DNA from 2 places in the Neglectibacter sp. X4 genome. Region 1 is predicted to be linked to the other one. Evidence: a T-box and tRNA genes for the amino acid it is inferred to sense, from the RefSeq annotation. Region 1 holds a T-box; the other holds one or more tRNA genes.

What was found. The T-box of region 1 lies ahead of pheS (phenylalanine--tRNA ligase subunit alpha). A T-box ahead of a tRNA ligase gene usually reads a tRNA of that ligase, here a tRNA-Phe.
Region 2: it encodes a tRNA-Phe, which carries the amino acid that the T-box ahead of pheS (phenylalanine--tRNA ligase subunit alpha) is inferred to sense. The anticodon was not compared.

What each region holds. Positions count from the first base shown of each region.
Region 1 covers NZ_QWLE01000009.1:47,640-53,692, reverse strand. Annotated here, with positions in the region: gene pheT (phenylalanine--tRNA ligase subunit beta) at 1-2,127, opposite strand, end outside; gene pheS (phenylalanine--tRNA ligase subunit alpha) at 2,544-3,572, opposite strand; T-box leader at 3,726-3,960, opposite strand; gene D1841_RS06010 (metallophosphoesterase) at 4,168-5,061, shown strand; gene D1841_RS06005 (MBL fold metallo-hydrolase) at 5,094-5,783, shown strand; gene D1841_RS06000 (sugar O-acetyltransferase) at 5,914-6,053, opposite strand, start outside.
Region 2 covers NZ_QWLE01000001.1:280,394-286,446, forward strand. Annotated here, with positions in the region: gene radA (DNA repair protein RadA) at 1-514, opposite strand, end outside; gene D1841_RS01365 (N-acetylmuramoyl-L-alanine amidase) at 580-1,332, opposite strand; gene D1841_RS01370 (AAC(3) family N-acetyltransferase) at 1,573-2,358, opposite strand; gene D1841_RS01375 (sugar phosphate isomerase/epimerase family protein) at 2,423-3,220, opposite strand; gene D1841_RS01380 (GNAT family N-acetyltransferase) at 3,211-3,732, opposite strand; gene D1841_RS01385 (DUF3788 domain-containing protein) at 3,767-4,180, opposite strand; tRNA gene D1841_RS01390 (tRNA-Cys) at 4,239-4,313, opposite strand; tRNA gene D1841_RS01395 (tRNA-Gly) at 4,363-4,438, opposite strand; tRNA gene D1841_RS01400 (tRNA-Phe) at 4,442-4,517, opposite strand; tRNA gene D1841_RS01405 (tRNA-Asp) at 4,523-4,599, opposite strand; tRNA gene D1841_RS01410 (tRNA-Val) at 4,625-4,701, opposite strand; gene hslO (Hsp33 family molecular chaperone HslO) at 4,809-5,714, opposite strand; gene D1841_RS01420 (class I SAM-dependent methyltransferase) at 5,735-6,053, opposite strand, start outside.

The DNA of each region.
Region 1 (6,053 bases):
GGAAAGGTCGATGTCAATCCCCGGGAACCGGGAAGGCTCCTGGTAAACAGCGTCCGGGGCGGGCAGGGCGGCAAAAGCGTCCATATCAAGCTGGGCGCACACCACTGCCGCCTTTTTGTCTATCTGGCCCTGCACAGCCGGGTGCAGGGCGCAGAGCCAGCCCAGCTCCTGGCTGCCGCAGGACACTGCCGCTGTGTTCCGGGGATGCTGCCAGGGGTGGAGGGGGGCGCGGTTTGCAAAGGCGAAATCCGCCCCTTTAATCTCCCGGCCCAGGGTGCGCAGGATGCCCAGCAGCTCAAAATACAGCTCCTTTTCGCTGCGTGCGCGGCTGTACAGGGCAAGCCCCAGCTTTTTCCGCTCCCTGCACAGGCCATCTTCGTTCAAACCTTCGCATACCCGGCCTATCTCGAAGAGGCCGAAGTCTGCCCCGAAGGACTTGTTCTCCAGCACAAAGGACAGCAGGGTTGGCCCCATGTTGGTGCGCAGCACCTCGTGATCCGGGGTCTGGGCGTTTATCAGCTTCACGTTCTCCTCTAAGGGGATGCCCAGGCCCTTGCACTTTTTCTGGTCGAACCAGATGTAGGAATGCACCTCGTGGAGGCCCCAGCGCTGCACCAGCAGATCCTTTGCGAAATTGTCCGCCTTGTTCCCCGCGCTCTTTTTCTGGGGATACAAGGGGCTTAAGGTGGTGGAAATCTGGAAGTTGTCATAGCCGTAAATGCGCGTGATTTCCTCAATGATGTCCGCCTTGATGGTCACGTCCTTGGTGGCCCGCCAGGAGGGCACCTGTACGGTGAAGGAGCCGCCTTCCTGCTGTGCCTGGAAGCCCAAGGCCCGCAGCGTCTCCAAAATGCGGCCGTCCTCTATGGCAATGCCGGTGTAGCGGTCTACATAGGCTTTGTCAAAGGTGAGGGAAACGGCGGGGTAGCGCTTTACATATACGTCTGTCAGCCGGGAAACCACCTGGGCGCCTGGATCGATATCCAAAAGCAGCTTCATGAAGCGCCCGATGGCAGGTACGGTCATTTCCGGATCCAGCGTCTTTTCATAGCGCATGGAGGCGTCTGTGCGCAGGCCCAGGCGGGTGGCGGAGCGCCGCACGCTGACCCCGTCAAAGTTGGCGGACTCCAGCAGGAGGCTGTCGGTGTCGTCTTCAATTTCCGATTCCAGCCCGCCCATAATGCCCGCCACAGCCACGGGCTTGCCGCCGGAGCAGATCATCAGGGTGTTTTCGTCCACCTTGCGCTCCACGCTGTCCAGGGTGGTGAAGGTGAAGGGGGCGGGGAAGCGCTTTACTTCAATCTTGTCCACCTTGGCGCAGTCAAAGGCGTGCATGGGCTGGCCCATTTCCAGCATCAGGTAGTTGGTGAGATCCGCCAGCAGGTTGATGGCCCTGCTGCCGCAGTAGAACAAACGGATGCGCATGTCCACAGGGCTTACCTTTTCTTTAATGCCCTGCACCTTCAGCCCGGTGTACCGGAAGCACAGCTCCTTGTCCTCCACCTGGATTTCAATGGGGGGAAGGGAGTCGAAGGCGGAGAGGGCCGCTGTCTCCAGGGGCTTCAGCTCCCGCCCGGCCAGGGCCGCGAACTCCCGGGCAATGCCGTAATGGCCCCAGAGGTCGGGGCGGTTTGTCAGGGATTTGTTGTCCACCTCGAACACCAGGTCTTTTATAGCGAAAAGCTCTGTCATGTCATGGCCGACGGGGGTGCCCTCGGGCAGCTCCATCAGGCCGGAGTGGTCGGCGGAAATGCCCAGCTCGTGCTCGGAGCAGCACATGCCATGGCTCTCGAAACCCGCCAAACGGGCGCAGCCGATTTCCTGGCCCATCACCATGCCGCCTTCTTTTACAAAGGGCACGATAATGCCTTCCCGGGCGTTGGGCGCGCCGCACACCACGTCATAAATGCCGTCCCCCCCGTCCACCTTCAAAAGGTGCAGCTTTTGGGAGTTGGGATGGTTTTCCATTGAGATGATTTTGCCTGCCACCACGTCCCGGAGGTTTTCCCCCATGCGGAAAACCTCCTCCACCTCCGCGGTGGAGAGGGTGAACCGCTGGATAAGGGCGTCTAAATCCAGGCCGCTTAAATCTACAAAATCTTGAATCCAGTTCATGGATATCAACATAACGTTCGCTTCCTCCTTTGTTGAGGCTGCCGCCTCAAACTCTGATTTAGGGCTTGTTTGAAAGTAGAGAAAGTGCCGAGTTTTTGAGACAAAACAGGGCGGTTTCAAGGCGGATGAACCGCAAACGCATATATGCGTTTAGACAGGCTGTCGCCTGTCGAGGATTTCCAACACAGAAAACGCATGTTTTGGACAAAAAGACGGTGTTTGCGATTTTTCAAACAAGCCCTAAGGAACTTTTTGTAAAAAGTTCCTTAAAAATCTTCAAAAACTTTTGTGTACCCCAGTCTCAGGTCAAGCGGTTCGTTTGCGGGAGCCGCGTTCAGCACGGGACAGCCTCAGTAAGCGCGGAAAAAAGTTCTGCGGCGAAAAATTCCCGCTCGCGTTTCCCGCGTCCCAGGTGCAGCAGTATGCTGCTATTCGTGGGTAAACTGGGACAGGGCTTTCAGGTTCCCGCTGTTTAAGTCGCGGATATCCTTCACGCCGTATTTCATCATCACCAGGCGGGTAAGCCCCAGGCCAAAGGCAAAGCCGGTGTACTCCTCCGGGTCAATGCCCCCGGCCTTCAGGACGTTGGGGTGGATCATGCCGCAGGGGCACAGCTCTATCCAGCCGGAGCCTTTGCAGGTGGAGCAGCCCTCCCCGCCGCAGATAAGGCAGGAGATATCCAGCTCAAAGCCAGGCTCCACAAAGGGGAAGAACCCGGGGCGCAGACGGACGCTGATATCCCGCTCGAACACCTGGGAGAGCATGGTTTTCATGAAATAGATAAGGTTTGAAATGGAGATGTCCTTATCAATCATCATGCCTTCCATCTGGAAGAAGGTGTTTTCGTGGCTGGCGTCCAGGGCCTCGTTGCGGAAGCACCTGCCCGGGAATATGGCCCGCAGGGGCGGGCCATATTTGCGCATAATGGCGTTCTGGGCAGCGGAGGTGTGGGTTTTTAAAAGCTGGCCGTTTTCCAGGTAATAGGTGTCCTGCATGTCCCGGGCCGGGTGATCCTTGGGGATGTTCACAGCCTCGAAGCACTCATAGTCCGTCACAATCTCCTTGTAGTCCTCAATGGTAAAGCCCATGGAGGCGAATATTTCCTCCAACTGCCGCTGGACAATGGTGATGGGATGGTAAGAGCCTGCCCCGCTTCCTACAGGCAGGGTTACGTCATACTGCTCGGCGGCTTCCACCAGCCGCTGCTCCTCTGCCCGGCGGATGGCCTCCACCTGCTGGGAAAGCTTGTCCTCCACCGTCTTTTTCAGCATATTGATGTGCTGCCCCAGCTCTTTCTTCTGCTGGGCCTCCACTTCTTTCAGGCCCTTGAGCAGTTGGGTGACAGAGCCTTTCCTGCCCAGATAGGCCACCCGCAGCTTTTCCACTGCGTCGCTGGTGCCCGCCCCTTCCAGCTCCTGCTGGAACTGCCGGGCCAGGGCCTCGATTTTTTCCTTCATGTCCATTCTTCCTTTCCGGCAGCGTGGCGGAGCGCCGCGCCCGCTGCTCTGTGTAAATTTTTCGCTGCTTGCACGGGCATGGCGTACCAGAGGCGCGCCCAGTAAGGCCGGCGCGAAGCTGCGCGGGGGTGGGAACAAAAAAGCCCCGCCCCAACATGGGGCGGGGCATAAAGCCACGCGGTACCACCCAAATTCGGCAGAAAACTGCCCTCATTGTGCCGGCCTGTAACGGGGCCGCGCCGTCGGGGCCTACCCACCGCGACCGGCTTCAGCCCCGCCGCTCCGAAAGGAACTTCCCCCTGCCTGCCCCGTGCCCGGGCTTGCAGCCGATGGCCCAGGCTCTCTGAACGGACGGTACAGGGGTACTTTCTTTCATCCCAGCGTTTCTCATCTGTTTACAAAACAGCCTTCCGGAAAAGCTTTCCCGGAAGCTGGCTTCTGTATCATACCATAAAGCGCAGAAACTTGCAACCCTTTTGTTTGAAAGGGAATGCTTCAAGCAGGACGCCCGGTTTTCCGGCGCCTCTTTTCCTGGGGCGCTTGCCACAAGGCGGGTTTCGTGCTATGATATAGGGGATAAAAAAGGGGGGATCCTATGCTTATAGCGGTGCTCAGCGACATACATGGAAACGCCCGGGCCTTAAAGGCCTGCCTGGGCCACGCCAGGGAGCGGGGCGCCCAGGGGTATGTGTTTTTGGGGGACTATATTTCCGACGGGGCTTATCCCCAAAGAACCATGGAGCAGGTTTATGACTGCGCCGCCCGGTACGACTGCCGCTTTATCCGGGGAAACCGGGAGGAGTATATGCTGGACTACAGGGCCGGGAAAATCTCCGGCTGGCAGGACGGCTCCTCCACAGGCTCCCTGCTGTATACCTATGAAAACCTGACAGCCCGGGATCTGGACTGGTTCCAGAGCCTGGAAATTGCCGGGCGGGAAAGCTTTCCCGGCTCGCCGCCTCTGTTTTACTGCCACGGCTCCCCCTGGGCTGTGGGGGGAAGGCTGGAGCAGGGGGATCCGGTGGCGAAGGAAAAGCTGGGGGAACTGCCGGAGAAATACATCCTGTGCGGCCACACCCACCGACTGGGTTCCTGGTTTTCCGGGCTTTTTGAGCGGGGCTGCCAGCAGGTGGTGCGGGCGGGATCTGTTGGAATCCCCCTTTCCACCCCCGGCAAGGCCCAGATGCTTTTTCTCCACAGCGTGGAGGGGGACATGCCCCGCTGGAGGCCGGAATACGCCCTGGTGCCCTATGACCTGGAGGGGGCTGTGCGGGATCTGGAAGAGTCCGGCCTGCTGGAACGGGGCCGGGTGTGGACAGCCATGGTGCGCCATGCCCTCATTACCGGGGAAAACATGGTAGGCCTCCTGCCGCCCTATGCCCAGGCTCTTTACGAGCGGGACTGCGGGCGCAAGGCTCCTTACCAGGAGATCCCGGAAGAATACTGGCAGCGGGCGGCCCTGGCATACCGCTGTGAAACCGCCTGCTGACTGCCCAATATGGCAAAGAAAGGATGGCCTGTATGAAAGTTACGTTTATACTGCATAGCTGCTACCATGTGGAGCTGGAGGGCTGCTGCCTGCTTTTCGACTATTACGAAGGGGAAGTGCCGGAATCGGACAAGCCCCTGTATGTGTTTGCCAGCCACAGCCATGAGGATCATTTCTCCCCTGCGGTTTTTAGCCTTGCAAAGGAGGGGCGGCAGGTACACTACCTGCTGTCTGACGACATTTTTTCCCGCCGGGTGCCGGAGCATCTCCGCGCCCAGACCACCTTTGTGTCCCCCCACAGCTTCTATGAGGTGGAGGGCCTGCGCATTGCCACCCTGCGCTCTACAGACGCGGGCGTGGCCTTCCTGGTGGAGTGCGAGGGAAAACTCCTCTACCATGCGGGGGATTTGAACTGCTGGGTGTGGGACGGCGCGCCCCGGATGCAGAACGACCAGATGGTGCGCCTTTATAAGGACGAGCTAAGCCCCCTGGGCTGCCGGAAGATAGACGCGGCCTTTGTGCCCCTTGACCCGCGGCAGGAGTCGGACTTCGACCTGGGCATGAAATACTTCTTCGAGGCCGCCAAAGCGGAGAAGGTGTTCCCCATGCACATGTGGGGGGATTACTCTGTGGTGCCCCTGTTCAAGTCCACCCCCACCTACCGGGAATATGCCCCCCATGTAATGGATGTCAGCGCACCGGGGCAGGTGTTTGAGATTTAAGGCAATATGTTTAGAAGTAAATTGCACAAACCTTTTCGGCAGAGGAAGGCCGGCGGAACATGTTCCGCCGGCCTTTTTTGTCCCTTTCAGGCGGCAAAAACCCGGAACCCGCCGGGCCTTCCTCTTTTCTTTACAGCACCTGGTTGTCTGCCAGCACCTCCGGCATATGTGCCATGCTGTCGGCCTCTGTGATTTCCCGTATCACCCGGCAGGGCACCCCGGCGGCAAAGCTGTTTGCCGGGATATCCCGGGTGACAACGCTGCCCGCGC
Region 2 (6,053 bases), on a different contig from region 1:
TCACCAAGTCCGGCTTTTCGGCCCGGATTTGTTCCACTATGTACTGGATATCCGTCTCCGTCAGGATCATCAGGTTCGGGCTTTGCACCCCCAGCCGGGAGGCCCGCAGCTTGATTTGCCGGGCAGACTCCTCCCCGGACACATAGAGCACCCGCAGATTCTGCCCCAGATATTCGCAGATTTGCAGAAGGATGGTGGATTTGCCAATGCCGGGATCGCCGCTTATCAGCACAAGGGAGCCTTTTACGATGCCGCCGCCTAGCACCCTGTCCAACTCGGACAGGCCTGTGTGGTAGCGGTGCTCGTCTGTGGTGCTGATTTCCCCGATAGGCACTGCCCGGGAGGCCATGCCGCCTACAGCCCGCTTTACAGCCGCACGCTGGGCACTTTCCTGCTCCTTCACTGTCTCCAGAAGAGTGTTCCACTCCCCGCAGGAAGGGCATTTTCCTGCCCATTTGGGGGATTCAAACCCGCACTGGGTACACTGGTATATGACTTTGCTTTTGGCTGCCATTGCTTTTTCATTCCTTATGATATGTCAAGTGTAATAGCATTCTTTACAGCCATTATATCACATTTTTATGGATTTGCAAACTGCCCGTTGCTGCCTTGCTCCTTTCCGACATCCTGGTTTGCCTGCAAATAGTCTATCAGCCCGTTATAGATAGCCGCCGCCATTTCCTGCTGGTAAGAAGGCGTTTGCAGCTTTTCGGCCTCTTGAGGGTTTGATAAAAAGCCGCATTCTACTAAAATAGCTGGTACATGGCAGTTATACAGCAGATAAATATTTTTTTCAGCCTGCTTATTTTCCCGTTTGTTTTCAGGCTGCAAGGCGCTTACAATATTTTGCCGGACCGCCTCTGCCAGCACTCCGCTTTCTTCCCGGGCGCCGGAATAAAACACCTGGGTACCGCTGTACTTGCTTTCGGAAAAGTGGTTCTGATGGATGCTGATGAGAATGCACTCTCCTGTTTCCTCCACTATGCGCAGACGCTTTTTTGTGTCAGAGCGCTTTCTCTCGGCAATGCTGCCAAGGCTTTGATCCCCTACGGCGCTGTCGGTGTCCCGGATCATGATGACATTGAAATTATTCTGCTTTAAGTGCTTCTCCAGCTCCAGGGCAATGGCTAAATTGATATCCTTTTCCACCGCCCCGTTTATGCCTACGGCTCCGCCGTCTTCGCCGCCATGGCCCGCGTCCACTACAATGGTTCCTTTTTTCTGGAAAAAATCGGCGTGGAAGGACACCACGCCAAAAGCTTCCATGGTTTGTATACCGAAAAGCGCCAGCGCCCCGCAGAATAACACCCAAAATGCCAGCTTCCGTTTCATGCCTTCTCCCCTTTGCCTTGTAGGTTTCACAGTCTTTCCATACAAGCTATGCTGGGAATATTTTTCCTATTCTTTCTTTTCAAAAATCCAGAAGAGGAAAAAAGAAAAGCGCCAGCCTTGCGGGGTTGGGCGCTTTCTTAGAGCGTATCCAACATAAGTTGAATATGTAGATTTTCAAGGGGATTTTGTGGGATTCAAGGCAGGAACCGCAAGAAAGGCTGTCGCCTTCCGGCTCTGCAATTATCCATACCATTCCTCAGGAACTGCTTGTGCGTCCAGGAAAAGATCGGGATTTTTTTCCAGCAGTGCGCAGGCAGTTGCCCGCATCTTACGGGCGTTGCCGATGATGCATTTGGCATCTCCAAACGTGCCATACCGGATGGCTCCATGCTTCAAAAATGGCTTTTCCAGCTTGTCATAGTTTTCAGAAACGTCCCCGGCAGGGCAGTAATGAAACCGCGCGTCTGTGCGGTATTCTTCGCCCTGAGGCCCTATAATAGTGATGGGCCGGGTTTCCTCTGTAAGGCGGTTTGGAATGCCTTCCCACTCCTCTACGCCATGAATAAAGGTGTTGGAGCGCAGGGTGCAGCCTAAAAAGAGAATGTCCGCGTCCAAGTCCAGCAGTCTGCCCCAGCAGCCATCACGGGGGCAGGGGCTGTGGGCCTGTTCCTCGCCGGCTGTGTAGGCCGCGGCACCCTTTCCCAGGGCGGCTACTGAATGGGTGGGATGCAGGGAGCGCACCACGCCGGGCCTGTGCCGGAAAAGCTCGGGCAGGATGCCTACGCAGGAGGGAAGCGTGCGGGAGTCGAACACAGTCTGCTCCTTGCCTTGCCCAATGTATTTCCAGGTGTGGGTGGGAAAAATGAGCAGCCCCTCCCCCATGTACTGGCACCAAGCGTCCAGGACTGTATCCGCACCGCCCTCTACTGGGCCGATGGCCTTCATGGAGGAATGGATGAGCAAAGCGCCTTGGGGGTTGACACCCATGTTTTTAATGTCTGCCAGCAAATCGCTTTTTGTATACATTTTAATCGCCCTGCGATACAGGCTGTGCCCGGTATCGTTCCTTTCTCGCGTTTTTTCGCACCTATTATTTCCTGTCCAAGAAGCCTTCCCTTTCCAGCCACGCCGCCGAATCTGCCAGGGCCTGCGAGGTTTTCACTTCCAGCACAGCCCGGCAGTTTCTCTCAGCGGCAAGAGCCAGGTGCCAGGGCAAATCAATTTTCCCTGTGCCCAAGGGCAGGTGGTTTTTTCCACCGATTGCGTCATGAATGTGGAAATGATGCAGCCGTTCTTTATGTGCAAGGAAAAAGGGCCTGTCCACGTCCCCGGCGCTGTGGTTATGGCCGATATCGAAGGTCAGCCCAAAGAGCGGGCTTTGGAGGAACAGCTCCAGGGCCTCTTGGAGGAAGGGTTTGTTAAAATTCCCGGTATTCTCCAGGCAGATGGAAACCGCCCCTTCTGCGGCTTCCTCACACCGGGCAATGGCCTCTGCCAGCCGCCCCAGGAAATGTTCCCGGTACATTTCATAGAGATACGCCTTTTTCCCAGGCAGGGTAAAGTATACGCCTTCTGACAGGTGCATGTTTAAGACAGGGATGTGCAGCTTACGGGCAAAGGAGATAGTTTTCAACAGGGTGTCCAGGTACGCCTGGGCCACAAGGGGGTTGAAATCACACAGATCCAACTTTTCGTCCAGGTGTATGGTGAAATAAACCTGATACCTGTCTGCCACGCTTTGCAGCAAGGGCATGTCCCACTGCTGGTACTGGGGCAGGTTCATGTTCAGTTCGACAAAGCCAAACCCTAAATGGCTGCACAGGGCCGCAGCGCTCTCCGGATCCGAGGCTTCCAGCAGGGTGGGTATTCCCCATTCTTTTACCGGCACTGCTCCCACTCCTCCCGGGTGATGCCATAAACCTTCGTGATGGTGTTCACATCGTCCTCAAACTCTTCTAACAGGCGCATGCCGTTAGCCATAGCAGTGGAATAAGAGCCGATGTTCGTGTATTTCATGTAGGAAAAAAGCATGTTAAAAGGGGTGTTTTCAAAGGCCCAATCCCGGCAGGCCCGGGCAGCCTCTTTGGCATAACCTTTGCGCTGCTGATCTTTGCGGATGTGGTAGCCAATCTCAGGCTTTATCTTACTGCCGATGTTCTGCATGGTCAGGCCGCAGTCACCGATTACTTCCCCCGTCTCTTTCAAAACCACTGCCCATAGGCCAAAGCCAAAAATCTGATACCGCTCCATGTTCCGCTGGATCCATTCCCTGACCCGCTTTTCATCGAAGGTATAGGGGTAGTGCTGCATGATATCCCTATTCCCCCAAACCTTGTACAGGGCATCAAAGTCGCTGGGAACCATCTCCCGCAGGATAAGGCGTTCTGTTTCCAACTGCATAAGCTTTACACGCTCCTTTCGCAAAACAGGGGTTTCATTTTCGGTTCGGCTTCCGCTTGATTGTCAACAGCCGCACGTAATCGTCCAGCAATTCTGTGCTTTCAGGCTCAAACATAACCCATTTTCCGTCATGGAAAGTCTGCGCCTTTGCGTATGCTGTTTGTATCTGTGCAGGGAAGCTGTCTTGAAGTGCCTCAAATTTATCCCGCTCGGCCTTGCCAAAAATTACCATGAACCCTGCACAGCCTTCCCGGGCGTATAAGGCGCACAGGGTCTTGCCGCCCCTGCGGTACTTATATTCATATTGCCAGTTTTTGCCGCCTGTGTTCCAAAGCCGCTCCATTTCGTATTTCGCGTCAATTGCGGCGCACAAGCCCGTCCACACCTCATACAGCGCTGGCCCAAGCAATGCCGCCAGTTCTTCCCTGTCCGGGATATTTTCCAGCATAAAGCTTCCACCTTTACAGAAAATGAGAAACGCTATGGACATCTATCCATAGCGTTTCTGGAGGTGACACCCGGATTTGAACCGGGGAATGAAGGTTTTGCAGACCTTTGCCTTACCACTTGGCTATGTCACCAATGTTTAGGAAAAGACGCTCCAAGAAAGAAGCGTCTTTTCACATCTTGTGGAGCGGACGACGAGGCTCGAACTCGCTACCTCCACCTTGGCAAGGTGGCGCTCTACCAGATGAGCTACGCCCGCAAATGGTGCCTCCGATCGGAATCGAACCAATGACACGGGGATTTTCAGTCCCCTGCTCTACCAACTGAGCTACAGAGGCAAATATGGCGACCCGGAACGGGCTCGAACCGTCGACCTCTAGCGTGACAGGCTAGCGTTCTAACCAACTGAACTACCGGGCCAGATTACCTAAGTAAAACATGTGTATGGTGGGGACAATAGGACTCGAACCTATGACCCCCTGCTTGTAAGGCAGGTGCTCTAACCAGCTGAGCTATGCCCCCATCTCCCACACATCCTAAGTACCGCTTAAGCGGCGCTTGCGCTGTCTACCAGCGACGCTCTATATATTACAGGATTTTCCGTCAAATGTCAAGGGGTTTTTCAAAATTTATTTTTCTTTTTTTAAACTGCCTGCCGCCTGCTCTGCCAGGGACTCTAGTTCCTCTTTTGTAAAGTAATATTTCCGGCTGCAATACTGGCATACAGTTTCCACCCTGCCCTGGCTGTCCAAAGGAAGGGTACGGATTTCCTGAGGGCCTAAGGTCAGAAGGCCCTTTGCAAAACGCTCTTTGCTACAATTGCACACATAGTGTATCTGAAACTCGTCTAAAACCTCCATGGCAAAGCCGTCCAGAGCCTTCTGGCACATTTCCTCCAGGGAAAGCCCCTTTGCCAGCATGGTGGTTACGGAATCCAGCTTGGCGATATTGGCTTCCAGTTGCTTTACAGCGGCTTCCTCTGCCCTGGGCAGCACCTGAATCAGCAGCCCGCCGGAAAGCAGCGCCCCGCCCTTTTCCCTGTCCACCAGCACGCCTAAGGCGCACACTGTGGGCACCTGCTCGCTGATGGCATAATACTGGGTGATGTCCTCGGCTATTTCACCGCTTACAAGGGCTGTCTGCCCGATATAAGGGTCGCCCTCCCCTAAGTCGCGTATAACTGCCAGGCGGCCTTCATGGCCTACGCCGCCGCCCACATCTATTTTTCCATCCTGGCGGATGGGCAGTTCCACCTGAGGGTTGTCCACATAGCCGCGCACGTTGCCCCGGCTGTCTGAAAGGGCTGCAAGGGTGCCTAAAGGCCCCCCGCCGTTTACCTTCAGGGTTAGGGTGGCATTATCCTTTTTCAGCATGGCGCCCATAAGGGATGCGCCTGTCAGCAGCCTGCCTAAAGCCGCGCAGGCTGTTTTGGAAAGCCCGTGGAGCTGCTGGGCTGTGTATACAAGCTCTGTGGAGTCGATAGCGGAAGCCATCAGGCTCCCATCGGAAGTGATGGTGCGGATAATCCTGTCCATATGGTTTGGGTTTTCTCCCCTCATTTCAATTTTTGCGCGGCAAACACCAGCCGCTGGCTGTCCTCCCGGGGCGGCTGAAACGTTAGCTCGTCATACACCTGGATATTTCCGAAACCTGCCTTTCCCAGCATGGCAAATACTTCTTCCAGCGGGTAGGCAGACTCGGAAAAGTGCTCCCGGCTGCGGCGGTACAGCTTCCCCTCCCGCTGGAAAAAATCCAACTGGATGTCCACACGCCCAGAGCCTGGGATGCAGCGGTTCTGCCATACACAGTAGACCTGCCCTATATCATAGACAAAGGTATTGTTCCCCAGCACCTTTTCGTGTTTGTAGAGGGTG